DNA from 2 places in the Micromonospora arida genome. Region 2 is predicted to be linked to the other one. Evidence: riboswitches for the same ligand, from Rfam matches in the RefSeq annotation. Region 2 holds a riboswitch; the other holds the start of a gene.
The links. A riboswitch is a leader RNA that binds a small molecule or an ion and turns the genes downstream of it on or off. The one in region 2 is predicted to bind cyclic di-AMP.

Region 1: linked by a shared signal. The riboswitch ahead of ACFYP0_RS32325 (C40 family peptidase) and the one ahead of ACFYP0_RS13140 (coiled-coil domain-containing protein) in region 2 are both predicted to bind cyclic di-AMP.

Annotation. Positions count from the first base shown of each region.
Region 1 is NZ_JBIALC010000019.1:69,750-76,591, forward strand. It holds gene ACFYP0_RS32315 (C40 family peptidase) at 1-569, shown strand, start outside; gene ACFYP0_RS32320 (N-acetylmuramoyl-L-alanine amidase) at 625-2,607, opposite strand; cyclic di-AMP (ydaO/yuaA leader) riboswitch at 2,843-2,978, shown strand; gene ACFYP0_RS32325 (C40 family peptidase) at 2,992-4,032, shown strand; gene dcd (dCTP deaminase) at 4,106-4,684, opposite strand; gene ACFYP0_RS32335 (pyridoxamine 5'-phosphate oxidase family protein) at 4,784-5,341, shown strand; tRNA gene ACFYP0_RS32340 (tRNA-Gly) at 5,599-5,672, shown strand; gene ACFYP0_RS32345 (SigE family RNA polymerase sigma factor) at 5,839-6,372, shown strand; gene ACFYP0_RS32350 (hypothetical protein) at 6,362-6,842, shown strand, end outside.
Region 2 is NZ_JBIALC010000003.1:412,580-436,992, reverse strand. It holds gene ACFYP0_RS13205 (hypothetical protein) at 1-123, opposite strand, end outside; gene ACFYP0_RS13200 (helix-turn-helix transcriptional regulator) at 267-3,098, shown strand; gene ACFYP0_RS13195 (DsbA family protein) at 3,104-3,652, opposite strand; gene ACFYP0_RS13190 (redoxin domain-containing protein) at 3,649-4,146, opposite strand; gene ACFYP0_RS13185 (BON domain-containing protein) at 4,243-4,929, opposite strand; gene ACFYP0_RS13180 (cellulose binding domain-containing protein) at 5,290-7,986, shown strand; gene ACFYP0_RS13175 (hypothetical protein) at 8,143-8,541, opposite strand; gene ACFYP0_RS13170 (hypothetical protein) at 8,711-8,854, opposite strand; gene ACFYP0_RS13165 (STAS domain-containing protein) at 9,241-9,603, shown strand; gene surE (5'/3'-nucleotidase SurE) at 9,623-10,450, opposite strand; gene ACFYP0_RS13155 (1-phosphofructokinase family hexose kinase) at 10,447-11,424, opposite strand; gene ACFYP0_RS13150 (SRPBCC family protein) at 11,615-12,079, shown strand; gene ACFYP0_RS13145 (hypothetical protein) at 12,297-12,806, opposite strand; gene ACFYP0_RS13140 (coiled-coil domain-containing protein) at 12,949-14,013, opposite strand; cyclic di-AMP (ydaO/yuaA leader) riboswitch at 14,019-14,150, opposite strand; gene ACFYP0_RS13135 (cation diffusion facilitator family transporter) at 14,296-15,213, opposite strand; gene ACFYP0_RS13130 (HelD family protein) at 15,319-17,436, opposite strand; gene ACFYP0_RS13125 (alpha/beta fold hydrolase) at 17,544-18,491, opposite strand; gene ACFYP0_RS13120 (carbonic anhydrase) at 18,661-19,284, shown strand; gene ACFYP0_RS13115 (hypothetical protein) at 19,433-19,762, opposite strand; gene ACFYP0_RS13110 (DUF3145 domain-containing protein) at 20,071-20,562, shown strand; gene ACFYP0_RS13105 (glycoside hydrolase family 3 protein) at 20,650-22,383, shown strand; gene ACFYP0_RS13100 (lipoprotein) at 22,414-23,088, opposite strand; gene ACFYP0_RS13095 (hypothetical protein) at 23,222-23,440, shown strand; gene fabF (beta-ketoacyl-ACP synthase II) at 23,491-24,413, opposite strand, start outside.

The sequences.
Region 1 (6,842 bases), on a different contig from region 2:
CGCAGGAGCGCAAGGAAGTCGAGGGTGTGCTGGCCGTGCGGGACAAGTACGACGGCGAGAAGCAGAAGCTGGACGCGCTGATCGTCACCCAGACCAAGCAGCAGAATGATCTGGCGGCCAAGAAGAAGCAGATCGACGCCGAGATCAAGAAGCTCGAGGCGTCGATGCCCAAGACCACTGTCAAGACGGCGGCCTGCCCGACCATCAACGGAGTGGTCAGTGAGGCGGCCCGCACCGCGATCAAGACCGCCTGCGGCAAGGTCGGCAAGCCGTACGTCTGGGGCGCCACCGGGCCGAACTCGTTCGACTGCTCAGGGCTGACCCAGTACGCCTACAAGGCGGCCGGGATCTACCTCACGCACCACACCGGTGACCAGTGGAACGAGGGCAAGGCCATCTCGCGAGGCGACGCCCGCCCCGGTGACCTGGTCTTCTTCTTCTCCGGCCTGAGTCATGTCGGCCTCTATCTGGGTAACAACCAGATGGTGCACGCGCCACGCGCCGGCAAACCGGTGCAGGTCTCCAGCATCACCACAATGCCCATCGCCGGGTTCCGCAGACCCGGCTGATCCGCCTCGCGCGACACGACGGTCCCCGGTCACCGACCGGGGGCCGTCGTGGTTCTCAGCGGGGTGCCCCCACCGGGGAGGGCAACAGCTGCACGTCGGCGAGGTCGACGTACATGATCCGGTGGCCGAACTGGATCTGCGCGTACCGGTTCTTGCCGCGAATCACCGTCCAGTCGCCGGGCGAGGAACCGTCGAACGTGCTGGCCCGGTAGTACTCGCCGGCCAGCACCGCGCCGACGGAGTACCGCTGCCCGGCGGCCAGCGTGTACTGGAGCGGCGAGATCGCCTGGTAGGGCACCCCGTCCGGGTACGCGGACTGCTCCGGGTACGCCCGTCCGTAGACCGGAATGGTGGCCTTTCCGGGCTTCGGCGTCGCCACGACGCCGACGGTCCAACTGGCGGTCGGCGCGGACGCCGGGTTGTGGAACCAGGCCCGCTGCCCGAGATACCAGATCGCCGTCCAGTCGCCCTGCCGTCCGGCCAGCGCGTACGTCTGCCCGGCGGACGCCCGGGCCCCGTGATCCGACACCGCCATCGTGTTCGGGCTGCCGTCCGGGCGGAGCGCGATGTCGTTGACCAGCGGCGCGTCCGCGGCCGGTGCGCTGCGCAGCACCACCGCCGAGGAGCCGCGCGGCGCGCAGGGCACGCCCACTGTGACGCAGCCGGTGAACGCCGGCTGGTTGGTGGTGTAGTCCGGGTCGATCCGGACCAGCCCGGTGGCCGGGGTGCCGGTGTCCAGTCGAGGTGCGTGCAGCAGGTCGAAGTAGTGCGTCCAGTCCCAGTACGGGCCCGGATCCCAGTGCATTCCCCGCACGGTCGAGGCGATGGTGCCGGGCACGTTGTCGTGGCCGATGATGTGCTGGCGGTCCAGCGGGATGCCCAGCCGCAGCGCCAGGTGCCGGACCAGCTTCGCCGAGGTCCGGTACATCGCCTCGGTGTACCAGGTGCCCTGCGCCGCGAAGCCCTCGTGTTCCAACCCGATCGACTTCGCGTTGACGTACCAGTTGCCGGCGTGCCAGCCGACGTCCTTGGTCTTCACGTGCTGGGCGATGTGCCCGTCGACCGAGCGCAGCGAGTAGTGCCAGCTCACGTAGGTCGGATCCTGGACGAGTTGCAGGGTCGTGGCCCAACTCGCCTCGGTGTCGTGGATGACGATGTACTCGATCTTCTGCCGCGCGGGCCGGTCGGAGAGGTCGTGGTTGCCGTAGTCCCCGTCGCCGAACGCCTCGTAGGGCGCCGGGATCCACTCGCAGGAGATGGTGCGTGGGCACTCCACCCCGTCCGGGCGGGCCAGGCGGCGCAGGCCCAACCGGTCCAACCAGGAACGCTCGGGCCGTACCACGCGGGCCGGCAGGGTGACACGCTGGCCGTCGTCGGTCACCCGGGCTTCGCCCGCGCCGATGGTGGTGAAGACCTCGTCGGCGAAGGCCGCCGCGGCGTCGGCGCTGTCCGCGCCCGAGTAGCGGGCCACCGCGCCGTACCAGGCCGCCGGGTCGGTGCCCGCGCCGACCGGCGCGCCCAGATCCCTCTGGTACGCGCTCAGCAGCGCGGCCCCACCCCGGATGTTGAGGCCCGCGTCGGTGCGCAGTGCCTCGGGGGTGGCGCCGGTCAGCGTGGCGGCGGCGTCCACGGTCTGCAACGCGGCGATGGACGGCGCGGGTGCCTCGACCGGCCGGGGCGTGGGCACCCGGGCGGAACGGGAGTCGTCGCCGCGTGGGTCCTCGGCGCCGGCGTCGTGGTGGCCGCGCCCGGGTAGGGCGGCCACGTGCCGCGCGTCGGTCAGGTGCATCGGGCCGTAGCCGCCACTGGTGCTCGGTGTGCCGGCGTTGGTGTCCCAACGGGACTCCAGGAAGGAGACGCCGAGCAGCACGACGGCCGGCACGCCGTACTCGGTGGCCGCTGCGGCGTACTGCTGCTGACGGTCGGTGGCGGGCGCGGCGGCGGCCGGGCCGCTGGAGAGCGGCACCGTGGTCGCGGCGGCGACCACGGTGGCGGCGAGCAGCGCGCGCCAGCCGGTCGACAGGGTTGGATGGTGCATCGAACCCCCTAGATTCTCGCGGAGTGAGGTCAGGTCACCATCGCGCCGTCCGGGAGCTCGCGTCAATACCTTTCCATCTATCGAAGCGTGCGGAAAGAATTCTTCACACACGGTCGGTGACCTCGCCCAATCCGTACGGAGTGTCACGGCCGCACGGGTTGCGGATCGGTAACAAGCGTCTCTACTCTGGTCATTCGTCGGCCCGACAGCAGCTCCGCCCAGCCCGGGCGGTAACGGACCGACACCGCCGAGTCGTTTCCGAGCGAACCGGGGACCCAGGTCCCTCGGGGTGAATCCGCAGCCACTGCGGTAGGGCGCCGACTTCCCGCCCGAACCCGTCAGCTAACCCGGTAGGCGGTCAGGAAGAAGGAGTACGGAACCCCGGTGGCACTCCATGCCCCGCGGCCGTCGTCCGAGCGGCCGGCATCAGCCGGCCCGGCCTCGATCGTGCCGCGCCCACGCTGGTCCCGCTTCACCACCGCACTCGCCGCGCTGGCCGGCATCGCCGTCGTCCTGACCGGCAGTGCCACGGCGGCGCACGCCGACCCGTCCGTCGCCGAGATCGAGCGCCAGATCGACGCCGACTGGAACAAGCTCGAACCGATCATCGAACGGCACAACGCCACCCGCACCGACCTCGCCGCAAAGCGGAAGCAGGCCGACGCGCTGGCCGCCCGGATCACTCCGCTGGAGCGCCAGGTCGACGCCGCGATGGACAAGGTCAGCGCCCTGGCCGTACGCGCCTACAAGGGTGAGAACGTCTCGACAGTCAACGCCGTGCTGGGCAGCCGGTCGCCCAGCGAGGTGGTCGGCCAGCTCGAAATGCTCGACCGCTTCGCGCACAACCAGCAGAAGGACGTACGCCAGGTGGCCGACCTGCGCGATCAGCTGGCCGCGCAGAAGGCGCCGCTGGACGAGATGGTGGCCCAGCTGACCCGCACCGAAGCTCAGCTGGCGGCGAAGAAGAAGCAGATCAACGAAGAGATCGACCGCCTGCAGAAGCTGCGCCTCAAGGTGTACGGCAGCGGCGGCGGCGGTCCGCTGCGCCCGGCACCCTGCCCGGGTAGCTACCCCGGCGGCGCCGCGGGCACCGCGGTCAAGTTCGCCTGCGCGCAGATCGGCAAGCCCTACGTCTGGGGTGCCGAGGGCCCGAACTCGTACGACTGCTCCGGTCTGATGCTGGCCGCCTGGGCGAAGGCCGGCGTGTCGCTGCCGCACAACGCCGCCGCGCAGAGCCGGGTCACCAAGAACGTCAGCAAGGGCGACCTGCGCCCCGGCGACCTGGTCTTCTACTACAGCGACATCCACCACGTCGGCATGTACGTCGGCGGCGGCTGGGTGGTGCACGCCTCGCAGGCCGGTCAACCGGTCAAGATGAAGAAGGTCGACGACGGCCCGATCCACAGCTACGGCCGTCCAGGCTGACCTTCCGATGACCGAGGGCCCGTCGCGATCCGTCGCGGCGGGCCCTCGTCGTCTCGGTCCTAACGGCTGAACCTCAGCGGGTGGGCCAGGTGCGCCAGTGCTGCCAGGCGCGGCTGGGTGTCGGCCCCCGCTGGCCCTGGTAGCGCGAGCCGTAGACCACCGAGCCGTACGGGTGCTCGGCCGGCGAGGAGAGCCGGAAGATGCAGAGCTGCCCGATCTTCATGCCCGGCCACAGGGTGATCGGCAGGTTCGCCACGTTCGAGAGTTCCAGTGTCACGTGACCGGAGAAGCCCGGGTCGATGAAGCCGGCGGTGGAGTGCGTGAGCAGCCCGAGCCGGCCCAGGGAGCTCTTGCCCTCCAGTCGGCCGGCGAGCTGGTCACCCAGCGAGATGACCTCCAGTGTCGAGGCGAGGACGAACTCCCCCGGGTGCAGCACGAACGGCTCGCCGTCGGGGACCTCGACCGCCGAGGTCAGGTCGTCCTGCTGCATGGCGGGATCGATGTGGGTGTAGAGGTGGTTGTTGAAAACCCGGAACAGCCGGTCGAGTCGGACGTCGATGCTGGACGGTTGGACCAGAGTGGGCTCGAACGGCTCCAGGCCCAGCGTGCCGGCCTTGATCTCGGAGACCAGGTCGCGGTCGGAGAGCAGCATCGGACCACCATAGCCGCGTTCCCGAAAGTGGCCGGATTCGGTGCCGGTGACCAGCGCGTCGAGGTCGCTACTCGTACATTTGTTCGATAGAATGCCCACATGGCTTCCTGGTCCGAATTCGCCGCCGACGAGCCCCGACTCGCCGACGGGATCCGCGTTCTCCTCCAGCAATACGGGCCGGGCTTCGGCTATCTGGCCACGGTCCGTGCCGACGGCGGGCCCCGCGTCCATCCGGTCTCTCCGGTCATCACCGCCGAGGGGCTGTTCTGCTTCATCATCGACTCGCCCAAGCGCCGCGACCTCGAACGTGACGGCCGTTACGCGCTGCACTCCTTCCCCGCGGAGGAGAGCGACGACGAGGCGTACGTGGCGGGGCACGCCCGTCCGGTGACCGATCCGGTCCTCGTGGCGCAGTTGGCGCACAGCGCCCGGGCCGAGCCGCAGGTCGACTGGCGGCTCTTCGAGTTCACCGTCGACGTGGCCATGCTCACCCGCCGCGAGCAGCACATCGCGGGCATTCCGGGCCTCGCGCCGGGTCGGCCGGCCGTTCGGGTCTGGCTCGACCCAAACGCCCCGTCGGCGGGGGCCATGCCCCTCGCCGTCCCGCAGGCGCGCCCGACCCGCCTCAGCCGTGACGTCCAGTGCACGGCCGCCTGACCACAACCGGAAGGTTCATCGGTGCCGGCTCCGTCGTAACGGGAGCCGGCACCGGCGTACGTACCGGCCCCGGTGCCGCGGTGATCAACTCGACTTCAGTGAAATCGCGGTGTCCCAACGCTCCGGATGCCCCGACTTCCAGAAAACCGAGTGGATCAACCTGGGGTCGACCCGGGTGGAGCGGTACGCGGACAGCTGCGGTCGGCGGGGGGACCTGGGTGCACGGCCTCGACGACTCGGGTACAGTGGTGCCGCTTGCGGGTGTAGTTCAATGGCAGAACATCAGCTTCCCAAGCTGACAGTGCGGGTTCGATTCCCGTCACCCGCTCCACTGCGAAGGCCCTGGCCAGGACGAGAGTCCCAGCCAGGGCCTTCGACGCTGTTGCGGCCAGCAGCGCTCGCGGCCGACAAGACCCTGAAGGCCCGCAACCCCGGCCGTTCCTGCGTTAACCTCGCTGACCTCCCAGAGCGTTCAAGTGGTGGGAGGTACACACACCATGCAACGACCTCGGGAACTGGCGCCACCGGAAGGCTTCGCCGAGTTCGTCGCGGCGCGCTCCGATGCGCTGCTGCGTTCGGCCTGGCTGCTTACCGGCGATGCCGGGCGAGCCGAGGACCTGTTGCAGACGGTTCTGGCGGACGTCTGGCGGCGCTGGGCCACGATCAGGAGTGCCGGGCATCCCGAGGCGTACCTGCGCCGAGCGCTGTTCACCACCTACGTCTCCTGGTGGCGGCGGCGCTGGCGCAGTGAGATTCCAAGCCAGCCGCCGGACGAGCCCGCACGTGGCGACGTGGCAGGTGAGTCCGTCGACCGGGACGCGGTACGCCGCGCGTTGGCCCGACTCAGCCGGCAGCAGCGGGCGATCGTGGTGCTCCGCTACGTCGAGGACCTGACGGTGCAGCGGACGGCGGAAGTGCTCGGCTGCTCGCACAACACGGTCAAGGTGCAGGCCTTCCGTGCCCTACGGATTCTGCGTACCGATCCGAATCTTGAGCTGTTTGCCGCCTGGAGGTCGCGAAGTGACGCGTGAAGATGAGGACATCAGGCTGCTGTTGACCAACGCCGTTCCCCCACTGACGCCGCCACCAGATCGGGTTGTCAAGGTGGCCCGGCGGGTCCGCCGGCACCGGCAGCGCCTGATCGGAAGCACCGCGCTAGCCGTGGCCCTGGCTGTCGGACTGGGCGTCGGAGGGGCGCGGATACTCACCGACGGCAACCGTGCCCCCTCGATGGCGGGCGATTCCGGCGGACAAGGGCAGTGGACGTCGTGCGTCGAGGCCGCACCGGAGATGGTCAGGCGCGGCTTCACGGTCCCGACCGAGGAGGCAGCCGCCCTGCCCCGCCTCGGCGATGACTTCATCCCCGCCGCGGCCGTCATCTGCGGGCTGGAACAACCCGTTGGCGAGGACGTGATGGTGACGGAACAGCGCAGCGACGACGGAGCCGCCCTCGCCGCCCTCGTCGCCGCGCTCCGTCTGCCCGACGCACCAGAGAATCCCG
Region 2 (24,413 bases):
CGGCGCGGCAGCGTCGCCGTCCGCGCCGGGCCGGGCACCCCGATGGGGTACGCGCAGCAGCCGCGCCGCCCCGGCCAGCGCCGCGCCACCCAGGGCGGGTCCCGCCCGCGCCAGCCGTCCCATCGGCACCACCCGTCCTCCCGGTTCACGTCCTCCGATCCTCGGTCGCACCCGGGTGAAGCGCGCTCGCCCGGAAGGGGTGAACCGGCCCGTGCCGGGTAACCGCTCGCCGACCGGGGCGGAGCGCGTGGTGGGGGTGGGGCTGGGTGCCGGAACACGATCACGTACGCGTCGAACCGGCACCGGGGCCACCGCTGTTGGCATCCCGGCTGACGCCGGCCGTGCCGCCGGAGCCGGTGGTCGCCCGGCCCCGCCTGCTGCGCCGGTTGGACGAGGGCAGCGCGGGACCGGTCACCCTGGTGGCTGCCCCCGCCGGTTGGGGCAAGACCACCCTGCTCGCCTCCTGGATGCGGTTGGGCGGCGCGCCGCCCGACGTGGAGCCGGGCGCGATCGTGCCCGACTCGGGCGACCTGTCGGTCTCGTCGACTGACGACCCGGTGTCGGCGTGGATGTCGGTGGAGGCCGGCGACGACTCCGACCGGCTGTGGGCGTACCTCGCGGCGGCGCTGCGTTCGGCGACCGGGGCGACGGAGGGCGGGCCGTTGCCCGACCGGCCGCCGCGCCCCGACCAGTTGGAGGCGCTGGCCGCCACGCTCGCCGCCGCCGACCGGCCGGTGCTGCTGATCCTGGACGACCTGCACCGGGTCGCCGACCCCGCGGCGTTGACCGGCCTGGAGTTCCTCCTGCGGCATGCCGGGCGGCGTCTCCGCCTGGTGATCGGCGCGCGGGCCGGACTGCACCTGCCACTGCACCGGCTCCGCCTCGCCGGCGAGCTGACCGAGATCGGCCCGGACGAGCTGGCGTTCACCGACGACGAGGTGGCCGACCTGCTCACCGCCCACGGCGCCGCGCTGCCGGCGACCGCCGTGCACCGGCTGCGGGAGCGCACCGGCGGCTGGCCGGCCGCGCTGCGCATCGCCGCCCTGGCGGTACGCGGACAGCCTCACCCGGAACGCTGGGTGGGGCAGTTCGGCGGAGACCAGCCGGAGATCGCCGGTTACCTGCACGAGGAGGTGCTGGCGACGCTCGACCCGGCCGAGGAGGATCTGCTGCGCCGTACCGCCGTCGTCGACACCGTCTGCGCGGACCTGGCCGAGGCGCTGACCGGCCGGGCCGACGCCGGGCAGGTGCTGGCCGACCTGGCCGGGACCGGTGGTCTGCTGCACCGGCAGGACACCCGGCCGCCCTGGTACCGGTACGAGTCCCTGCTCGCCGACCTGCTCCGCGCCGACCTCGCCCGGTTGCCCGCCGACGAGCTACGCGAGCTGCACGTCCGGGCCGCCGACTGGTACGCGGGCGCTGGCCGGCCCGCCGACGCTCTGCGGCACGCCCTGGCCGCCGGCCGCTGGGACCTGGCCGGTGACCTGTTCGTCGGGCACTGGCCGGAGTTGACCCGCTACGACCGGGACCCGGTGCACACCCCGGCACCCACGCCGCCGCCAGCGGAGGTGATCCGCGCCGACCCGGAGGTGGCGTTGGCCTGCGCCGCCGAGCGCGCGTACGCCGGTGACCTGCCGGCCGCCAAGGGTCACCTGCGGGCCGCGGCGGGTCACGCCGCGGGCCTGCCGGTGCCGCGCCGGGACCGGTTCCTGCGGTTGGTCACCGCGCTGGAGCTGACCGTGGCCCGGCTCGCCGACGACCGCACCGAGGTCCGGGCCGCCGCCGCTCGCCTGCTGCGCACCCGTCCGGCGGAGGCCACGCCGACCCGGCTGCCGACCGGGACGACCGGTTCCGCCCCGACGGCCGGTGGTGGCGGCGCCGCCGACGACCTGGACCTGCGGGCGTTCACCGGCACCGCGCTCGGGCTGGTCGAGTTGGCCGACGGGGCGCTGCCCACCGCCCGGTTCGTCCGGGCCCGGTCGGCCGCTCGGGAAGCCGGGCGGCCGCGTACCGAGCTGGTCGCCGCGAGCCGCGCCGCGCTGCTGCTCGCGGTGCGCGGCGAGCTGAGGGCAGCCGAGCAGGCGGCCAGGGACGCGCTCGGCATGCCGCCCTGTCGGCTCGACTGTGGCCACGCGTACCTGGCTCTCGCCGTGGTGGCGCTGCTGCGCGACCAGCCCGAGGAGGCCACGGCGAACCTCGCCCTCGCCCTCCCGGCGCTCGACGTGACCGGCGGCCGGGCCGGCGACGCCGAAGTCGGCGACGACTGGCTGGCCACCGTCTCCGACGAACCGGTGGCGACGGCGGTGGCCGCGCTGTGCCGGGCGCAGCTACACCGCGACTCCGGCGACCCGGCGGCCGGCCAGCGGCTGCTCGTCCGGGCCCGGGAGACGCTGGCCGCCCGGCCGTCCGCCGCCGAGCTGACCGGTCTGCTGCGGGCCGCCGAGGCCGAACTGCGGGCCGCGCGGGGCGACCTGGACTCCGCCCGTGACCTGCTGGCCGACGCCGCCGACGAGGGGGCCGACCAGGTGCTCGCGGTGACGTTGGCGAAGGTGCAGCTGCTGGCCGGCGACGCCGCCACCGCCGCCCGGACCCTGCCGGACTGGCAGGCGCCGGCCGCCACTGCCTGGCCGCTACCGGTACGCCTGGACGCCGGCCTGCTCGACGCCGTGCTGGCCCAGCGCGCCGGGGACGGGCGTCGGGCGGGTCGGATCCTGGAGCAGACGCTGGACCTGGCCGGCCCGCAGGGCTGCCGTAGGGTCTTCACCCGCGCCGAACCACCCGTGCGGGACCTGCTGGCCGCGCACCTGGACGCGGGCACCGCGCACTTCACGCTGGTCAGTGACCTGGTGCGCGGCGCGGGACAGAGCGCCGCCGGGCCGGCCCCCGGGCCGAGAGGCGTGCTCGACGAGCCGCTCACCGAGCGGGAGCTGACCATTTTGCGCTACCTGCAGAGCATCCTGTCCAACGTGGAGATCGCCAGCGAGTTGTCCCTCTCGGTGAACACCGTGAAGACCCACGTCCGCAACATCTACCGCAAACTCGACGCGACCCGCCGGCGCGAAGCGGTCCGGCGGGCGCGCGAGTTGCGGCTGATCTGAGCGGGTCAGGCGTTGGCGGCGGCGTCCGCGGCCGTCAGCAGGTCGGGCAGGTCGTACCCGCCGTCGTGCCTGATGCCGTTGACGAACAGGGTCGGGGTGCCGTTCACCCCGCTGCGGATGCCCCCCACGAAGTCCCGGCGCACCCGGTCCGCGTGCGCACGGTTCTCCACCTCCGCGTTCAACTCGTCCGGCGGCAACCCGACCTGCTCGACGCCGAGCGAGAGGTGCACCGGGTCCAACTGGTCCTGATGCTCGTAGAGCCAGTCGTGCATCTCCCAGAACCGGCCGCGAACCCCGGCGGCCTCGGCCGTCTCGGCGGCCCGTTCGGCGTACGGGTGCACGTTGGCGATCGGGAAGTAGCGGTAGACCAGCCGTACGGTGTCGGCCCGCTGCCGCAGCAACTCGTGCAGATTCGGGTACGCGGCACCGCAGAACTGGCACTGGAAGTCGCCGTACTCGACGATGGTCACCGCCGCGTCGGCCGGCCCCCGGATGTGGTCGTCGGTGGTCACCGGGTCTCGAAGTCGGGCGGTGACCTGCAGTGGCGTACTCATCCGGCCATCACCTTCCGATCGGCGGCGAGTTGGTCCAGCGCGTCGAAGATGCCGTCGGCGCCGGGGTTGACGTCGGGCGGCGACAGGTAGCTCCAGGTCACCTTCCCCGCCGGGTCCAGCACCACCAGCGCGCGGGCCGCCTCACCGTTCGACATGTACGCGCCGTAGCTGCGGGCCACCTCGCCCTTGGGCTCGAAGTCGGCCAGCAGGGGAAACTCGATGCCCCGGCTCTCCGCGAACGCCCGGTGTGACCAGATGCTGTCCACCGACAGGCCGAGAACCACCGCCTGGTACTGGGCGAAGACGGGAGCCGCCGACTGGTAGAGCGACATCTGGTCACCGCAGACCGGGCTCCAGTCGGCGGGGTAGAAGGCGAGCACGACCGGCCGGCCACGGAACTGCTGAGGCCCCAGCAGATCCCCGTCCGGGGTGGCTGGCAGGGTGAAACCGGGCGCGGTGCGCCCCGGTTGGATCAGCCCGTTCGGATCACTCATGCCACCAGCCTGCTCCCGGGGTGGGTGAGGCCGGCTCACCCACCCCGGGTGGTTCCGCGCCCGTTCAGCGCCCGCTGAGCGGGCGCACGCGCCCGCTCAGCGCAGCACCGGGGCGACCGCGATGTGGTTCTGCACCTCCCGGATGCCCGGCGCGGACCAGGCCACCTGCTCGACCTCGGCCCGTTCGGGCATCGAGTGCACCAACCCGGCGAGTATCGCCGTGTCGCCGTGCACCCGGACGCTGATCCGTTCGGCCTCGGTCGCTCCGGCCCGGGCGAGGGCGTCGACGATCCGGTCGGCCAGGTCGCGGCCGTCCGGCGCGGTGGCCGGTCGGACGGTGATGCCGTTGCTCACCCCGCGTACGCCGGTCAGCCGGGCCACCGCGCGTTCGGCGGCTCGGCGTTGGTACTCCCACTCGACGTCGCCGTGCAGCGTCACCCAGCCGGCCGAGACGGTGACCTGGAGCTTCTCGATGGGTACGAACGCGTCCCACTCCAGCCCGTGGCTGGCCGCCGCGGCCAGGTCGCTGTCGGCGCGCTCGGTGCCGTTGGTGAGCTGCACGGCCACGTCGTTGGCGACCGCCCGGACCGAGGCGACCCGGTGGGCGGCCCGCTCGGCGGCCCACTTCTTGGCGTAGCTGTCCACGCGGCCGGTCAGGGTGACGACGCCCTCGGCGACGGTCACGCCGATCTCGTGCGGCTGCACCCGTGGTTCCCAGGTCAGCTCGTCGAGCACGGCGGATTGGATGTCCTGGTCGGTGCGATTGATCTCCGCGATGGCCATGTGCCCCTCCTCCGCTGTTCCGATGGCGGCCCGGGTGGTGGCTGCGGCCGGAGGTCCGCCGTGTCGCGATCCTGCCGCCGCCCCGGGTGAGCCGGCCTCGCCCGGACCGGGTGACGGCGTGGCCCGGAGCTGGGCGGCACGGGTGGGAAGTGGGGACGAACATCGATGGTGGGAGCGCTTCCAAAGCGAGCCGATTTCGGTTACGGTAATCGCGTTCCTCGATCGCGGGAGCCGTCGCGTCGGGTGGTGGAGCCAGGGCAGCTCTGCTCGTCCCCGTCGTCGTGCTCGTCCCCCGGGCCACGGCGTCACCCAGGCGATCGACCCCGTTCCCCCGGGGTTTCATCCCGAGAGGAACCGCAGATGCGGAGAAGTCTCGCCGGCGCGTTCGTGTCCGTGTTGGCCGCCGCCACAGCCGTCGTGGTGGTCCCGTTCACCGCCGCCGGATCGGCCGCCACTCCGGCCGCGGCGGAGGCGTACACCTGGCGGAACGTCCCGGTGGGCGGTGGCGGCTTCGTGCCCGGCATCGTCTTCAACCCCACCGAGAAGAACCTCATCTACGCGCGCACCGACATCGGTGGGGCGTACCGCTGGGAACAGACCAGCCAGTCCTGGACGCCGCTGCTCGACTGGGTCGGCGCCGACCGCTGGGGCTACAACGGCGTGGTCAGCATCGCCACCGACCCGGTGCAGACCAACCGGGTGTACGCCGCGGTCGGCATGTACACCAACGGCTGGGACCCGAACAACGGCGCGATCCTGCGCTCGGCCGACAAGGGCGCCACCTGGCAGGCCACCGAGCTGCCGTTCAAGAACGGCGGCAACATGCCGGGCCGGGGCATGGGGGAGCGGCTCGCCGTCGACCCCAACCGGAACAGCATCGTGTACTACGGCGCCGAGGGCGGCAACGGGCTGTGGCGTAGCACCGACCACGGCGTGACCTGGGCCCGCGTCGCCGCCTTCCCCAACGTCGGCAACTACCGGGCGGACCCCAGCGACCCGAACGGCTACAACGGGCAGAACCAGGGCCTGACCTGGGTCAGTTTCGACAAGAGCACCGGCACCGCCGGCTCCACCACGCAGACCATCTACGTGGGCGTGGCGGACAAGGAGAACCCGGTCTACCGCAGCACCGACGGCGGCGTCACCTGGGGGCGCATCCCCGGCCAGCCCACCGGCTACCTGGCCCACAAGGGGGTCGTCGACCCGGTCGGTGGTCACCTCTACATCGCCACCAGCGACACCGGCGGCCCGTACGACGGCGGCAAGGGCGACGTCTGGAAGTTCACCCGGTCGACCGGGGCCTGGACGCGGATCAGCCCGGTGCCCTCCACCAGCGCCGACGCCTACTTCGGCTACAGCGGGCTGACCATCGATCGGCTTCGCCCGAACACCCTGCTGGTGGCCACCCAGGTCTCCTGGTGGCCGGACGCCATCTTCTTCCGCAGCACCGACGGCGGGGCGAGCTGGACGCGGATCTGGGAGTTCAGCAACTACCCGGAGAGGTCCCGCCGCTACACCATGGACATCAGCTCGGTGCCCTGGTTGACCTTCGGTCTCAACCCGGCACCCCCGGAGGACGCGCCCAAGCTCGGCTGGATGAACGAGTCGGTGGAGATCGACCCGCACGACTCCAACCGCATGATGTACGGCACCGGCGCCACCATCTACGGCACCACCGACCTGACCAGGTGGGACACCGGCGGTCAGTTCACCCTCCGGCCCATGGTCCGAGGGCTGGAGGAGACCGCGGTCCTCGACCTGATCAGCCCGCCCAGCGGCGCACCCCTGATCAGCGCGCTCGGCGACGTCGGCGGCTTCCGGCACACCGACCTGGACGCGATCCCGTCGATGCTGTTCACCCAGCCGGTGTTCACGTCCACCACCAGCCTCGACTACGCCGAGAGCAAGCCCGCGGTGCTGGTGCGCGCCGGCAACTTCACCGACGCCGACCGACCCAATGACAGTCACGTCGCCTTCTCCACCGACGGCGGCGCCACCTGGTTCCAGGGCACCGAACCGTCCGGGGTCAACCTGGGCGGCACGGTGGCCGCCGCGGCCGACGGCAGCCGCTTCGTCTGGGCACCCGGTGACGCGGGCCAACGCGTCGTCCACTCGGTCGGTTTCGGCAACTCCTGGGCAGCGTCGACCGGCATCCCGGCGAACGCCACGGTCGAGTCCGACCGGGTCGACCCCACCCGGTTCTACGGCTTCAGCGGCGGGCGTTTCTACCTGAGCACCGACGGCGGGGCCAGCTTCACCCCGACCGCGGCGACCGGGCTGCCCACCACCGACGTGCGGTTCAAGGCACTGCCGGGCCGGGCCGGCGAATTGTGGCTGGCGGGGCCGGGTGGTCTGTGGCGCTCCACCGACGCCGGCGCCAGCTTCACCAGGCTGGACGGCGTCAGCGCCTCCGGCAACGTCGGTTTCGGCAAGGCGGCACCCGGGCGGACCAACCCCGCCGTGTTCCTCTACGGCACGGTGAACGGTCAACCGGGCGTGCACCGCTCCGACGACACCGGCGCGACCTGGGTACGCGTCAACGACGACCGCCACCAGTACGGCAATCCGACCGAGGCGCTGACCGGCGACCCGCGTGTCTACGGTCGGGTCTACCTCGGCACCAACGGTCGCGGCATCCTGGTCGCTGACCGTACCGGCGGCGAGCCCCCGCCGACGACGCCACCGCCCACCACGCCGCCGCCGACGACGCCGCCTCCGACCACTCCGCCGCCCACCACGCCGCCGCCGTCCGCCGGCTGCGCGGCGACGTACCGGGTGACCGGCTCCTGGTCCGGCGGTTTCCAGGCCGAGTTGGTGGTCCGTAACGCCGGAAGCGCCCCCATCGCCGGCTGGACGCTGGGCTGGACCTTCGCCGACGGCCAGCGGATCGACCAGTTCTGGGGCGGCACCCACACCCAGACCGGAGCCGCCGTGTCAGTCCGGGACACGGGCTGGAACGGAGCGCTCGCCGCCGGGGCCAGCACCACCGCCGGCTTCCTCGGCTCGTGGGCCGGTCGCAACACGTCCCCGGCCGCCATCACCTGCACGAGTCGCTGAGCGGGTGATCCGGGCCCGGACCCGGATCACCACCAGACACCGGTCCGCCGGGCCGCCTGAGGGGTCCGGCACCCGGCGGACCGGGTCCACCCAGCACCACGACGGCAGGCCCCGCTCGACCTTGGGGTCGATCGGGGCCCGTGGTGGCGCTGTCGTTCAGATGGCGGGGGAGTTGGGGCGGTCGACGTCGACGAACTCCACGTCGTCGACGGCACGGTCGTCCCGACTGCCGGCGGCCCGCGCGGCGGAGCCGACGGCCCAGCCGACCGCCGCGCCGACGAGCGCGGCGCCGATCAGGAGCGTCCAGGGCAGTGCCGGCTGGCGGCCAGCGAGCGCGTCGAAGGCCAGCGAGGCTCGGCGTCGCGCCTCCTCGGCGGCGGATCCCACCAGGTCACCCGCCCCGTCGGCGAGGTCGCTGCTGTTCTGGCGGGCCGAGCGGGCGGTGTCCCGCACACTGTCTCCGGCATAGCTGACGGCCGAGAGCATGTGCTCCCAGGCCTGATCCGCGATCCGCTCCGGCTTGCTGCGGCGGTCCAGCAGGTTGGTTCCGAACATCGTGGTTACCTCCTCGGGTGCCGAAGTCGCCGGCCACTTCGGACTTCGGCGTCTTTCCAGCGCGTCACGGTGTCGCCTACCCCGCAGTGCCCCGCGTCAGCCGGACGCAAACCCCGACCTCCGCGGAGCACCGACAGCTCGGCGCACCGGAACCCGGCGCGCCACCGAATCAGCGCACCGCTGACACGGCGACACCTCGGGCGAAGTCGTCGTCATCATCGTCGTCATCGTCGCCCCCGCCACCGAAACCGCAGGCCAGGACGAGGGCGAGCAGAACACCGACGCCGGCCAGCCCGGCAAGTCGCTTGATCATCGAGGATCCTCTCCGTCGCGGTGGTGTCCCGGCCGATGCTAGGGCGCGTCGGCAACCGGGGGCGCGGATCGTGCCGGCCGGCGGTGGGCGACACGCCGACGGCACACGGGGCAGGCGTACGTCGTGGGCCGGTTGTCGGGCGCGCCGGGTCCGGACCGCTACCCTGGTTCGGCGGCGCGTCGGTCACGACCGATCGTCGATGGTCAGATAACGAAAAGTCTTGAGTAATCAGATACTGAAAAGTGCGGATATGGGTGACTTTGTCGGCCCGGATCCGCGAATTGCTCATCCCGAGGGGTGGCGACCGAGGCCGTCGGAGGAATACTCTCGGTCGCGGCCCGCGTACTGATGAGGCGCCCGGGGGACGGGCGGGTGGAGGTGCTCGCGTGAGCCTGTCGATCGTGAAGTCGGTTCTGTCCGGTGGTGTCGTGGAGATCGCCCCACGGGGTGAGATCGACGTCGACACAGCGTACGAGGTGCGCGAAGCGATCGCAGAGGTGCTGGCCAAGGGCCGCCCCCTGCGCATCGAACTCAACATGAGGTTGGTCACCTTCATCGACTCGGTCGGCATCAGCGCCATGGTCGCCGGCTTCCAGACAGCCGAGGTCAGCGACGTCAAGCTGGTGGTCACCGAGCCGAGCCGGTTCGTGCACCGGCAGCTCTGGGTGACCGGCCTGCTCGGCCTCTTCGGCGCTCCGGAGCCCTACTTCGCCGGCGCCGCCACCCGCGAGGTGCTGCCCGGCGCCTGAGCGCGCCGGGCGTTCCCCGTCAGGGATGCTCGTCCAGGCCGGTCAGGTCGATGTCGGTCGCCTCGGTGACCGCTCGGATGGCCGTCACCGACGCGTACCCGGCGGCCAGCAACGCCACGTCCGTGCCCGGCTGTGCGGCCTGCCCCGGCTCCTCCAGCGAGGTACGGACGAACCCGTGGCCGGATTCGGCCACCGTCATCTGCACCTGACCGAAGCTGGCCAGGGTGCCGCGCCGCACCCCGCGCAGCTGCCCGTGCGGCAGGTCCGGGGCGTTCACGTTGAGCACGCTCTCCATGGGCGCGGAGGTCAAGCGGGGGAGCAGGTCCAGGGCGACCCGCGCGGCGGTGCCCCAGTGCCGCTCGGCGTCGCGTACCCGGGCGGCGGCGTCCACGGCGGCGCCACCGCTCGCGGCCGTCGCCTCGCCGGCGGAGAGCACGTCCAGGGAGACCGCCATCGCCCGGCAGCCGTTGGTGGCGGCGGTGAACGCGGCGCCCACGGTCCCGGAGTGCAGCACCGCCCGGCCGGCGTTGGCGCCCCGGTTGACGCCGGAGAGCACCACCGACGGCGGTGGGCCGAACGCCCCGTGCAGGGCGATCAGCGTGATGAAGCCCGGGGATCCGGCGACCCCGTACGCCGGCACACCCGCCAGGTCCGGCAGCGGGTGGTCGTTCACGATGACCCGCCCGTCGCGCTCCATGGCGCTCATCGCGGCGCTGGTGCCGCTCGCCTCCTCCATCGGCGCGGCCACCACGACGTCCAGGCCCCGCTGCCAGGCGGCCCAGGCCAGCGCCTGGATGCCGGGCGCGGCGATCCCGTCGTCATTGGTGATCAACACACGGAGGGTCATCGCTCGACCACCCGGCCGGCCAACTCGTCCGGGGTGGTCCGCTCCTGTTGCCGGCTGTCCGCCGGCACCAGCCGGACCCGGTCCACCAGCCCGGTGATCGAGTCCAGCCGCCCGGTGCCCAGGCCGTGCCGGGTCACGTTCAGTGCGCCGGCGGCGGCGCCGGTGCGGATGGCGGTCCGAATGTCCCCGCCCCTGGCCACGACGGCCGCCACTCCGGCCGTCATCGAATCGCCCGCGCCGCGCGGGTCGGCGGCCTCCAGCCGGGGCATCTCGACCTGGAACAGCTCCCCGTCGATGAGCGCCAACGCCGGCTGGTCGGCGCGGCTCACCACCACCGTCTCGGCGCCGCCCGCATGCAGCTCGTACATGGCCCGGGTCAGTTCCTCGGTGTCGTCGCTGCGGGCGCGGCCGTCGCGGATCAACTCCTCGTGACTCACCTTGAGGAAGAACACCCCGCTCTCCAGCACCGAACCGAGGTGATCGCCGGAGAGGTCGACCACCACCCGGCCGCCGTTCGCGCCGAGGTCGGCGGCGAAGCGTCGGTACAGGTCGGCCGGTACGAGCCACGGTTCGTTCGGCCCGCTGAGGATGCTCACCGAGGCCCGCAGGCCCTCGCCGAGGGCGAGGTTGTACAGCTCGTCGATCTCGTGCCGACTCAGCGGCTGCCCCGGCACGTCGGCGATCTCCTGCCGGGAGCCCTCGCGGCGATCGTGCACGTACCCGCCGCTGCCGGAGTCACGGACCACCACCTTGAGGTCCACGCCCTCACTGACCAGCAACGGCTCCAGCACCTGGCCGATCTCACCGCCGAGGGCGGCGCAGAGCACCACGTCGACACCGAGGGAGATCACCATCCGCGCCTGCCAGACGCCCTGCCCGCCAGGGTGCAGGTGTAGCTCGGGGTGGTCGTTGGGCTGGTCCACCGTCACCGTCAGCTGCGGAGTGGGCGCGAAGACCATCACGTGCCCACTCATCGGTCGTCGCCGTTCATGCTGGCCGCCCTCCGGCATCTACGGAAGATTTTGTACTAACCGACCTTAATGGCGCAGGTGGTGACAGGTCGTCGCATCGGCCCGGTCCGGCACGGCACTGAGGGCGCCGGGGGCGTTGCCAGCCAGACATCGGTACGGGACGATCGGGCCACCAACGGCGGCGGGAGACGGTGTGCTCAGCAGCGGTACCTTCAGCTACACCGTCCAGGCCCGGTGCTCACCCGCCGAGGCGGCAGCGTTGCTCAGCGACCTGACCCGGCAGGGCGAGCTGCATCCGCTGATCGTCCGGGTTCGCCGGGTGCCGCCCCGGCCCGGCGCCCAGGCCAGCTACACGATCAACGACCGGTTGGCGGCCGGTCCGCTGCGCTTCCGGACCACCTACCACGCGGACGTGCTGATCAGCGAGGCCGACGAGATCGTCATGGTTGCCCGCCAGTGGCCGTCCACCACCGTGCGGAACCACACCCGACTACGCCCCGAGCCGGACGGCCTGGTCCGCATCGACGTCGAGATCACCCTGACCGCGCCGAGGCCACTGTTCAGGTACGCGTTCCGCCAGGCCCAGGCGGCTCACCTCGCCCTCGCCACCCGGCTGGGCGCCGCCCTCGACCGCACCGGCAACCCCCCGCCCACCTGACCCGCCCGCCCCGCCGCCCCGCCCCGCCCGCATCGCCCGCTGCGTCGATCTTGCAGTTCCGGCTGTCGATATCGGCGGGATGCCCCATGTGTCGGGACAGTAAGTGCAAGATCGCGGGGCAGGGCAAGATCGCGGGGCAGGGCAAGATCGCGGGGCAGGGCAAGATCGCGCGTAGCGGCGGCCTTGACCTGCTCCCTGCGCGCAGCGGGGGCGGCGCCTACTTCGTGGTTGCGGCGCGATCACGGCTCGTGTGGGCGGGTCGGGCGGCGGGGCGCCGGCCCCACGGCTTGTAGGTGGACAGCACCGTCGCGATGATCATCAGGCTGGTCGACACCGCCGGCGCGATGACCAGGTCGGCGCGATCCCGGGCGGGCAGGGCGGCACCGACCGCTCCGGCGTGACGCAGGTTCGGGGTGAGCAGGAACAGCACCAGCCCGACCATCACCGTGGTGAGCACGAGCTTGACCAGCACCCAGCGGTGGCGCAGCAGGCCCCACGGGGTGAGCAGCGAGCTGGCGAGTCCGATCAGCCAGACCAGGACGCTCAGCGGCGCGAACAGCATCGTGCCGACCAGGGCCGTGACCGGATAGACCACCGCCGGGTCGGCACCTCGCTGCACGGCGATGCCGAGGGTGAGCAGCACCAGGTCGGCGCCGAGCCAGCCCAGCGAGGTGACGAGGTGCAGGGTGAGCAGCGCCTTGCGGGTGGTGGGTCGGATCCGAGGCATACCGCGATGCTGCCCGCGGACCGTGGCAGGGTCGTCCGACGAGCGACGACATCAGGGGTACGCCCGGCGACGTAGCCGGGCCCCGGACGTACGTGATGCCTGTGAGTCATCACGATGACTCACAGGCATCACGACGCGTGGGTCAGTAGACCGACAGGTGTACGTGGTTGGTGTGGTCGCTGGACGGGTCGCCGCCCGCCCCGCTGTACGACTTCCACCCGCTGCTGGGCAGCCAGATCTGCCGGTACCAGATCACGTAGAGCACGGCGAGCCGGTCGGCGTTGCGGATGAAGTACGCGGCCAGGTTGTTGCCGTAGGTCTTGTCGCCGCCGGTGGCATCCCCGCCGAAGCCGCCCTTCTGCGCCGCGAAGTCGCAGGCCCGGCCCTTCGGGTGTTCGCCGGAGCCGCTGGGGCGGTGGCACGAGACGTACCGGGTGAACCCTGCGGCCTTGGCCTGGTTGAGCGCGTGCAGGGTGCGGGGGGTGATGCAGCCGCTGGCCGGGGTGGGGTCGTTGACGCTGCACGACTCGGAGGGCCAGGAGCCGTCGGAGTTGCGCGGCGCGGCCGTCGCGTTGGCGCTGGAGGTGCCCCGGTTGGAGCCGGTGTCGGCGGTGGTCTGCGGTTTGGGTGTGGTGGCGACGGTGAGGGCCCGTTCGGCCTGCTCCTTGCGCTTGGCCATCACCGCGACCTGCTTGCGCTGTTCGGTGATCTCGCCGTCCAGGGCGACCCGGGTGCGATTGGCCTTGTCCTTGCTGTTCAGCAGGTCGCGCAGCACCCGGTCCTCGTTGGCGGCCACCGCGTCCAGCGCGGCCGCCCGGTCCATGAAACCTTCCGGGGTGTTGCTGTTGAGCAGTGCCGACATCGCGCCGAGCCGGCCGGTGCGGTAGGCCACTTCGGCGATCTCGCCGACCTTGCCGTTGCGCTGCTCGATCTCGACCTCGATGGTCTTCATCTGTGTGGCGAGCTGCTTCTGCCGTTGCACGGAGGTGTCCAGGGCGCGCTTCGCGTCCAGGTAGCCCTTGCTGGCCGCCTCGAGTTGGGCCCGCAGCGCCGGGGTGCCGCCCTCCTCGTCGGAGTCGGGTGCGGCGGCCCGCAGGCCGGTCGGGGGAGCGGCCGAGGCGGTGCCGGCCGGAAGCGCGACGCCGAGGGCGAACATCGCGACGATCAGGGCCGCCAGTCGGGCGGCGGGTGGTCGTGCTGGTGCCACTGCGCATGTCCTTCCGTCAGCCGCCGACCGGGTTAGCTGACGGGTTCGGGACGGAAGATCCCTACCGCTGACGCGGATGCACCCCAGGAACATGGTTCCCCGGTTCGCCTGGTTGGGCGATTAGGCGGCGACCGCCACCGGCGCCGGGAGGGCGCCGCCTGGTGGAGGCCGGGACCGAGCCTACCGGTGCCAATGGGGCCGCTGCAGCCAATGTGACGGACGGTGCGTGCGTCGCCACGGAAAATTACCGCGAAAGTTGAGAAATGCTCCAAAAATCCCCGGTCACCATTCGATCGAGCCACACGCTCCGGAGGCGGCACCGGGCTCGATCTGCAACGTCGCGTGCTCGATGCGGAAGTCGTCGTGCAGGGCCGTACGCGCCGCGGTGAGCACCGCGCCGACCTCCGCGCCCGGTGCCATGGTCAGGTGGGCGGAGGCCACCTCCATGCCCGAGGTGAGCGTCCAGACGTGCAGGTCGTGCACCTCGACGACACCGGGGACGGCGGCGAGCCGGTCGTGCACGGCGGTCACCTGGAGGTGCTCCGGGGCGGCCTGCACCAGGATGCGGATGGCGGCGCGGGCCAGCCGCCAGGTGCGCGGCAGGATGAACACGCCGATGGCGACCGCGACCAGAGGGTCGGCCCACCACCAGTCGGTGACGGTGATGAGCAGCGCAGCGCCGATGACGCCGACCGAGCCGAGCAGGTCACCGAGCACCTCCAGGTAGGCACCCTGGAGGTTGATGCTCTCCCGGGCTCCGGCGCGCAGCAGCGCGAAGGCGGCGATGTTCGCGAGCAGGCCGAGTACGGCCACCACGAGCATCGGGCCGGCGACGACCTCATGCGGGTCACCGAAGCGGCGGATCGCCTCGACTACCACGTAGATCGCGACGCCGGAGAGCAGGACGGCGTTGGCCAGCGCGGCGAGCACCTCGAGCCGGTAGAGCCCGAAGGTGCGCTGCGGGTCGCCGGTGGCCCGCCGGGTCGCCGTGATGGCGGCGAGCGCCATCCCGATGCCGAGCACGTCGGTGAACATGTGCCCGGCGTCGGAGAGCAGGGCTAGCGAGCCGGTGTGCAGGGCGGCCACGGCCTCGACCACCATCAGGGTGGCGAGCAACCCGAAAGCCGCCCAGAGTCGACCTCGGTGCTGGTGTGCGGCATTGGCGACGGACCCATGGTGGTGGTCATGACCTGCGCCCACGAGAACCACCTTCCGCCGCTGGCCGGGACCCGGTCAAATGTATGCTCACATCGCTATGTGTGCAAGTGTGCGGGCAGGGCGTCCGCCGGCGGCAGTCCGCACACGTCAGCCGGTCGGGTCGATGGTGGTGAGCCGCTGGGTGGCCCGGGAGAGCGCCACGTACAGGGTGCGCACCCCGGCGCCCGGATCCGCCCGGATCTCGCTCGGGGCGACCAGCACCACCCCGTCGTACTCCATTCCCTTGGCCTCCAGGCTGGTCACCACCTGCAACCTGGGCGCGCCGAGCGCGCCCAGCCAACCGGCGACCTCGTCCCGGCGGGGGACCGGCGTGATCACCCCGACCGTGCCCTCCACCTCGGCCAGCAGACCGGCGGCGGCCTCCACGGTCGCGGTCTCCAACCCCGTCGCGGGCACCACCAGCTCCACCGGCTCGACCCCGGTGGAGCGAACGGCGGTCGGCAGCGGCAGGTCCGGGTAGAGCCGACGGATCTCCGCCGCCGCCACCGCGAAGATCTCCGCCGAGTTGCGGTAGTTGGTGGTGAGCGTGAAGTCGTGTCGCTTGCGCCGGCCCAACGCCTGGTCGCGGGCTCGGGTCAGCTCCTCCGGATCGCCGGTCCACGCGGTCTGCGCGGGGTCGCCCACAACGGTCCAGGAGGCCAGTCGGCCGCGTCGACCGATCATCCGCCACTGCATCGGCGAGACGTCCTGTGCCTCGTCCACCACCACGTGCGCGTACTCCCGGTAGTCCTCCGGACGCTCCCGGGCCGCCGCGCGGGCGGCCCGTTGCCGTTCACCGAGGGTGCTCAGCTCACGGACGCCGCCGGCGAGCTGGAACGGATCGCGTCGCGCGCGGGCCGGCTGCGCGGGCTTACCGAGCAGCGCGTCCAACTCATCCAGCAGCGCCACGTCGGCGATGGTCAGCCCGGCCGAGTCCAGGTTCCGGTACGCGGCGTTGAGCAGCCGGATCTCCGCCGAGGAGAGGATCCCCCCGGCGTACCGGCGCAGCCGGTCCGGCTCCGCCAACCAGCCGAGCACGTGCCGGGGGTGCAGCCGAGGCCACCACGCCTTGAGGAACTCCCGGAACTCCGACCGCTCGGCGATCTCCGCCTCGAAGGCCGGTTGCTCCGGCAGTCGGCCGCTGCTCAGCTCACGGGCCTGCGCCCAGAGCGCGGCGAACACCCCGTCGAAACCGGCCCGACGCACCTCGTTGCGTCGTGCGCCGCGTTGCAGCGCGCGGTCCCGGATCCGGTCCAGCGCGGCCCGGTCCAACCGCAGCAGCGTGCCCCGGTAGAGCAGCCGCAGCTCACCCGGGCCGCCCGGCACCGCGTCGCGGGCCGCCCGCTCCAGCACCCGGCGCATCCGCAGCGAGCCCTTCACCGCCGCCACCTCGGGCGGGTCGGGGCGGGTGGCGGTCATTCCCGGGAAGAGGGTGCCCAGCGAGTGCAGGGTCGCGGTGTCCTCACCGAGCGACGGCAGCACGGAGCCGATGTACTCGACGAAGACCGACGACGGGCCGACCACGAGGATGCCGCCGCCGGCGTAGCGGCTGCGGTCGGAGTACAGCAGGAACGCGGCCCGGTGCAGGGCGACAGCGGTCTTGCCGGTGCCGGGGCCGCCCGCGACGATCGTCACCCCGGAGCCGGGCGAGCGGATCGCCTCGTCCTGCTCCCGCTGGATGGTCGCCACGATGTCACGCATGCCCCGGCCGGTGGCCTTGGACAGGGTGGCCAGCAACGCGCCGTCACCGACGACGGTCATCCCCTCCGGGGCGGCCGTCGGGTCCAGCAGGTCGTCCTCGATCCGGGTGACCCGCTCGGCGCGGGACTGGATGGTGCGCCGCCGCACCACGTCCAGCGGCTGCGCAGGGGTGGCCTGGTAGAAGGCGGCGGCGGCCGGCGCGCGCCAGTCGACGACAAGCGTGACGGCGTTCTCGTCGCGGATCCCCAGTCGCCCGACGTGCAGCACCTGACGGTCGCGCAGGTCCAGGCGGCCGAAGACCAGCCCCTCGTGCTCGGCGTCCAGGGTGTGCCGCCGCTGCGCCGCGTGGAAGACCATCGCGTCGCGCTCGACCAGGGCGCCGTGCGTGCCCACCCGGGCCATCCGGTAGCCGTCACGCTCGGCGCGGACGGCCGACCGCCGCAGCTCGGCCAGTCGGGCGTACACCCGGTCGAGGTGTCGTTGCTCGACGGCGATCTCCTGCTCCAGGCCGGACTGGTCGGTCAACGCACGCTCCTTCAGAGGTCGCCGGCAGGCGGCGGGAACCGCGCGGGCCAACCGAGAAGAGTACGGCCCCGGAGCCGACCCGCCGCGCCCGAGGTGCGCGAACGTGCTCAGGCAGGCGTCTCGGCGGGCGACGCGCCACGGTGAGCCGGCGGCGATTCGGCGAGCACCCGCCGCACCACGCCGGTGAGCGCGGCGTTGACCTCGTCCGGACGTTCCATCATCAGCATGTGCCCGGCACCCGGGCAGACGGTCAGCTCGGTCGCCGGCAGAGCCGCCGCGATCGACTCGGCGCACGGCGGCGGGGTCAGCCGGTCCCGGTCGCCGACCAGGGCGGCGGCCGGCAGGTGGGCCAACGCGGTGAGGGTGTCCAGTCGGTGCTGGGTGCCGATGGAGGCGCGGAACCCGCCGATCGAGCGCAGCGAGGCCCGAGCCACCGCCGACGTCACCAGGCGGATGTCGGCCGGATCGCAGCGGTCACCGAAGAGCATCCACCGGATGCTCGGTTGCAGCGCTTTCAGCAGTGCCCGGGGCGCGCGCCACGAGCCACACCGCGCCAGCACGCCGGCGCCGGTCGTCTCGGCCAGCCGGATCAACCGGGCGATCCGCGGCGAGAGCCCGTAGACGGTGTGCGTGTGCCCCTCGGCGGTGGTCGAGACAAAAACCAGGCCGGCGGTACGGGCGGCGAAGTGCGCGGGGTGGCGGTGGGCGTACTCCATGATCGTCATGCCGCCCATCGAGTGCCCGACCAGCACCACCGGGCCGGTCGGCGCGACCGCGTCGATCACCGCCGCCAGGTCGTCACCCAACTGGGCCAGGGTGGCCGTGGGCAGCGCCATGCAACTGGACCGGCCGTGCCCCCGCGCGTCGTAGGCGACCACCCGCACCGCACTGCCGAACGGCGGTGCCGTGAGCGCGTCGACCTGCCGGTGCCAGGCACGCCCGTCCAGCGTCCAGCCGTGCAGCAGGATGGCGGTGACCTCGGCGTCCGTCGGACCCGTCGCCTCAACGTTGAGCCGTACACCGTCCGGCAGACCGACCTCGAACCGCTCCGGCATCGCCGCCTCCCCAGGGCCGCCCAGTACCACCAGCACCGGGATACCCGGCGGTAACACCGGCTACCCGCCATGACACCACGCCAATCACGCCGTGGCGAACATTCCCGACCTCGCCCGTGCCCGACGGCGGCGGGCCAAGCTGAACGGCATGGGGTCGTCGGGAGCGCCCATGGGTGCGACGTCGGGGCCGGGGCGGCAGGCCGGCGGTACGCCCCGCGCCGCGCTGGCCGCCCTGCTCGCCGGCAATCGGCGGTTCGTCAGCGGCCAGCCGGTGCACGGACACGACGTCACGGCCGCCGCCGCGGCCTCCGGCGACCAGCAGCCGTACGCCGTGGTGCTGGGCTGCATCGACTCCCGGGTGCCGCTGGAGGCCATCTTCGACCAGACCTTCGGCGCGATCTGCGTGATCCGTACCGGGGGGCACGTGCTCGATCGCGCGGTCTGCGGCTCGATCGAGTACGTGGTCGGCCAGCTCGGCGTACCGCTGGTGATGGTCCTCGGCCACGAGCGGTGCGGTGCGGTGCAGGCCACGGTGGAGGCGCTGCGCACCGGGCAGCGTCCCGGCGGGTCGCTGGCGCACCTGGTGGACGAGATCGCTCCGGCGGTCACCGACGCGGGGCTGGACGATCCGGCGGTGCAGCCGCTGGCGATCCGCCGGCACGTCCGGCGTACGGTGCGCACCCTGCGCGAGGACGATCTCCTGGCCGGACCGGTGGCGGCCGGCCGGGTGGCCGTGGTCGGCGGCCTCTACGACCTGGCCAGCGGCGAGGTCGCCCTGCTCGATCCGGGCTGACCCGGCTGTTCTGAGCGCCGGCGTGCGGCTCTACGCCGCCTACCCCTCGATCCAGGCTGACCCGGCCCCGGACACGGCCCCGGGCACGCGAAAACCGCCCGCCGGGAACTCCCGGCGGGCGGTTTCGTTGGTGCGGTGGGGGAGGGGCTCAGCCCTCGAAGACGCCGGCCGCGACCAGGCGCTTCTCGGTGGCCTCCCAGCCGTCACCCGGGTGGGTGGCAGCCAGGTTGTTGATCTCCGCCCGGATCTTGGCGGCGTGGCCGGCGGCGGCCAGAACGCGGATCTCCTCGACGAAGGCGTCGGAGTCCGTGCGCAGGTGCGCGGTCTTGCCGTTGGTCAGGTTCCGCACGTAGGCGTGCTTGCCGCCGTTGAGCGGGATGAGGTACTTGAACTCGCCCAGCACGCTGAGGGCGCCACCCTGGCCAGCCTGGCCGGCCCGGACGGACGCGCGCGCGGTCTTAGAGGTGTTGCTCGCCACGGAGGTACTCCTTGCAAGACGTACGGGAGGACTGGACGTCCGGGGGCTGTGTGCGGGTCGTACGTGACTCGACCCGCGAAGGTGTAACGCGGCATAAGCCGCCGGTGGAACTGTACAGGACCACGACATCATGCTGGTCGCCGCGGTGTCCTGAGAGGCAACGGCGACCACCCGTCCGGCTATTCCACCCGGCGTTTTTTCCGATTCCCTGGCGCATCACGCGTCACAGGAGTCATCATGTGTTGCAGCAGCCACCTGGGTGGACGAGGTCGTAGGGGAAGACGCACCTCGCTCTCCGGGAGGTCACCGTGCCAACGCGTGGCGTCGTATACGTCCATTCGACCCCGCTCGCCGTGTGCTCACACGTCGAGTGGGCGATCGCGCGCGTCCTAGCCGCGCCGGTCAACCTGCAGTGGACGGCTCAGCCCGTCGACCCCGGCGCACGCCGGGCCGAGTGCGGGTGGACCGGTCGTCCGGGGACGGGCGCCGAGCTGGCTGCTGCCCTACGGCAGTGGCCCATGATCCGTTTCGAGGTCACCGAGGAGCCGAGTCCCGGTGCCGACGGTGAGCGCTTCATGTACGTGCCAGCCCGTGGCCTGTTCCGGGCAACGGTCGGCGTGGCCGGCGACATCCAGCTCGGCGAGGACCGCCTTCGGGCGCTGATGGCGGCCTCCCGGGCCCCCGAGGCGCTGGCGCACGCCCTCGACAAGGCGCTCGGCACGGCGTGGGACGCTGACCTGGAGCCCTACCGGTACGCCGGGGACGGCGCCCCGGTGACCTTGCTCACTCGGGTCGGCTGACCCGGCCTGCGGGCCGCTGGCCGTACGCCGTCGCGCCGGTGACGACCGGTAAGGTCAAGTTGCCCCGATAAGGGAGAAGCTGGTGGGATGGGCGGCGTGTCGAATCGCCCGTGGCGCGCCAGTGTCGCTGTCGCCGCCCTGACCGCCCTGCTCGTCTCCGGCTGCTCAGGTGACCCGGAGCGCCCCACGCCGACGCCCAGCCCGGTCGGTACGTCCGCGGGCCCGAGCGTCCCGGCCGCGCCGCCGGTCAGCGACCCCGCCAGCCGCGCCGCCGCGCTGGTGGCGACGCTGTCCGACGAGGACCTGGTCGGCCAGGTGCTGATGCCGTACGCCTACGGCGACTCGGCGACGAAGGTCTCCGCCGGCTCGGCGGCCGGTAACCAGGCCCTCGCCGGGGTGGACACCCCCGCCGACATGATCGCCAAGTACCGACTGGGTGGCCTGATCCTGGTCGGCTTCAGCGCCGACGACCCGACCAAGGGCAACCAGGAGACCACGAACGTCGACAACCCCAAGCAGGTGCACGAGCTCACCACCGGGCTGCGCACCGCCGCAGGTCGGCTCGCCGCCGATTCGGCGCCGCTGCTCATCGGCACCGACCAGGAGTACGGCGTCGTCACCCGCGTGACCGACGGGGTCACCGTGCTGCCCAGCGCCCTCGCGGCCGGCGCAGCCGGTGACCCGAAGCTCACCGAGGCCGCCTGGCGGGCCGCCGGCGCCGAGCTGGCCGCGATGGGCATCAACATCGACTTCGCCCCGGTGGCGGACGTGCTGGCCACCCGCAGCACCGTGATCGGCTCCCGGTCGTACGGCGCCGACCCGAAGCAGGCCGCCGCGCAGGTCGGCGGCGCGGTCCGTGGCCTCCAGGCGGTCGGGGTCGCGGCCACCCTGAAGCACTTCCCCGGGCACGGCCACAGCGCCGACGACTCGCACCAGGACCTGCCGGTGCTCACCCAGTCCGCCGCGGCGTTGCAGAGCGGCGCGTGGCCGCCGTTCACCGCCGGGATGGACGCGGGCGCGATGGCCGTGATGTCCGGTCACCTGGATGCGCGCGCGATCGACCCGGGGACCCCGGCGACGTTCTCGCACAAGCTGCTCACCGACGTGCTGCGCGGCCAACTCGGCTTCAAGGGCGTGGTGATCACCGACGGGATGAACATGCCGCCCGCGAAGCGCTGGGCTCCCGGCGAGGCGGCGGTCCGGGCGCTCAACGCCGGTAACGACCTCATCCTGATGACCCCGAACGTCGGTCAGGCGTACGACGGGCTGCTCGCCGCACTGCGCGGCGGATCGCTGCCCCGGACCCGACTGGTCGAGGCGGTCACCCGGGTGCTGACCATGAAGTTCCGGCTCGCGGAGCTGCCGGCGGCGCAGATGTCCACCCTCAACACCCCGGAGCACCGGGCGGCGGCCGACGCGCTGGCCGCCGCCGCCGTCACGGTGCTGAGGGGCGCCTGTGGCGGAGCGGTACGCGGGCCGGTCACCGTCACCACGTCCGGCGGTCGGGACGGCACCCGGGCCATCCTCACCGCCGCACTGACCGCCGCCGGGGTGCAGGTCAAGCCCAGCGGCGGCACGATCGTGCACCTGGTGGGCTACGGAGACGGCGGCAAGGACCTGAGCCCCGACGCGGCGGTCACGGTCGCCATGGACACCCCGTACGTGCTGGCCGACGCGAAGTCACCGACGCTGCTGGCGACGTACTCCTCCAGCCGGGCGTCGATGACCGCCCTGGCCGCCGTGCTCGCCGGCAAGGCCCGGCCGGGCGGCCGGTCCCCGGTGGCCGTTCCCGGACTGCCCGCGACGACCTGCGGTACCTGACCGTCCGGCACGGCCAGGTCAGCGCCCACCTCACTCGCCCTTGGCGAGCCCTCGCACCGCGAGTCGGTACGCCGGCAGCACGTCGGTCCGTTCGGTGATCAGCCCCTCGTTGACCGCGAAGACGAGCGTCTGCCCAGCCGACTGGACGGCCAGCGCCCAGTTTCGCGACTCATCCTCGTCCTCGACCAGCGGGTTGGTGGCGAGCCAGGTCATCTCGGTGGCGTCGAAGCCGCCGGCGCGGAGGTCGCGGAACTGTTGGCCGGCGACCGTCTCGCCGGCCCCGGCGGCGAAACTCTCCAGCGCGGCGCGCGGCGTGACCGTCGGCGAGTCCGCCGCCCAGATCCGCAGGAATCCGCCGCCGGCCGGCCGGCCGTCCACCTCACAGCGCACGGTGGTGCCGCCGCGCTTGGTGAGCGCCTCGCCGAGCAGCTCGGCCAGCTCACCCTTGGGCGGCTCGATGGCCTTGGCCGTCCACCCTTCGGCCAGCGGAAACGTCACAGGTACCGGGCAGGGGGAACTCGCGCCGCCGGTGGTGCCGCTGGGCGACGCGGGGGCCAGCTCGTCGTACCAGGGTTCGCCAGTGGCCTGTGGGGCCGGGGCGCCGGCCGCGGGCCCGGCGGGAGCGGCGTCGTCGTCGCCGCAGCCGGTCAGCAGGCCGAGGGTGAGCGCAGCCGCCGACACGGCGACGCGGGTACGAGTGTCCATGGTGGTGATCCCCGTCAGTCGATCTTCAGTCGGCCCATCTAAGCCGTGCGGTCTCCCGACGTCAATCGGGATCGCTGCATACCTGACCGAAATCGGGTCGCCCTGCCCCCGGTCGGTCTGACAACCTCGCCCCATGGGAGCGGCAGCAGGATTCCGGCACATGCAACGGGCGGACGGCACCGTGGTGATCACCCACCACGGCCGGGTCGCCGGCACACTGCGCGGCGCTCGGGCCGCAGAGTTCCTCGCCGAGGTCGACGACGACCCGCAGTTGGTGATGGCCCGCTGGACGGGCAACTACCGCCACGGCAACGAGCGCACCGCGAAACAGCACCCCCGCAACCGAGGCTGAACGACGAAAGGGCCCCTCCTCTCGACGAGGAGGGGCCCTTTCGCGGGATTTCAGGGACGGGCGAAGACGAGCGCCACGTTGTGGCCGCCGAAGCCGAACGCGTTGTTCAACGCGGCCGGGATCTCCATGTGGCGGGCCTTGTGCGCGGCGACATCCAGGGTGAGGCCTGGCTCCGGGTCGTCGAGGTTGATCGTCGGAGGAACGACACTGTCGCGGATCGCCAGGATGGTGGCGATCGACTCCAGCGCACCGGCCGCACCGAGCAGGTGACCGGTCATCGACTTCGTCGCGGACAGCACCGGGTGGTCGCCGAGCGCCTTGTGCAGCCCGCCGATCTCCAGCATGTCCCCGACCGGGGTCGAGGTGGCGTGCGCGTTGACGTGCACGATGTCCCGCTTGGCCACGTCCGCGTCCGCGATCGCCTTGGCGATGGCCCGGATGGCGCCCTCGCCCTCGGCGTGCGGCTGCACGATGTCGTACGCGTCGGAGGTGATGCCGGCGCCGGCGAGGCGCGCGTACACCCGGGCGCCCCGGGCCGCGGCGTGCTCGGCCCGCTCCAGCACCACGATGCCGGCGCCCTCGCCGAGGACGAAGCCGTCCCGGCCCCGGTCCCACGGGCGGGAGGCCCGCTCCGGGTCGTCGTTGCGGGTCGACATGGCCCGCATCGAGCTGAAGCCGGCGATCGGCAGCGGGTGGATGACCGCCTCGGTGCCGCCGGCCACCACCACGTCGGCCCGGCCGGAGCGGATGATGTCCAGGCCGAGGGCGATCGCCTCGGCGCCGGTGGCGCAGGCGCTGGCCACCGAGTGCACGCCGGCCTTGGCGCCCAGCTCCAGCCCGACCCAGGCGGCCGGGCCGTTCGGCATCAGCATCGGGATGGTGTGCGGGGACACCCGCCGTGGCCCGGACGCCTCCAGGATGTCGTCCTGGGCGAGCAGGGTGGTGGCACCGCCGATGCCGGAGCCGACGCTGA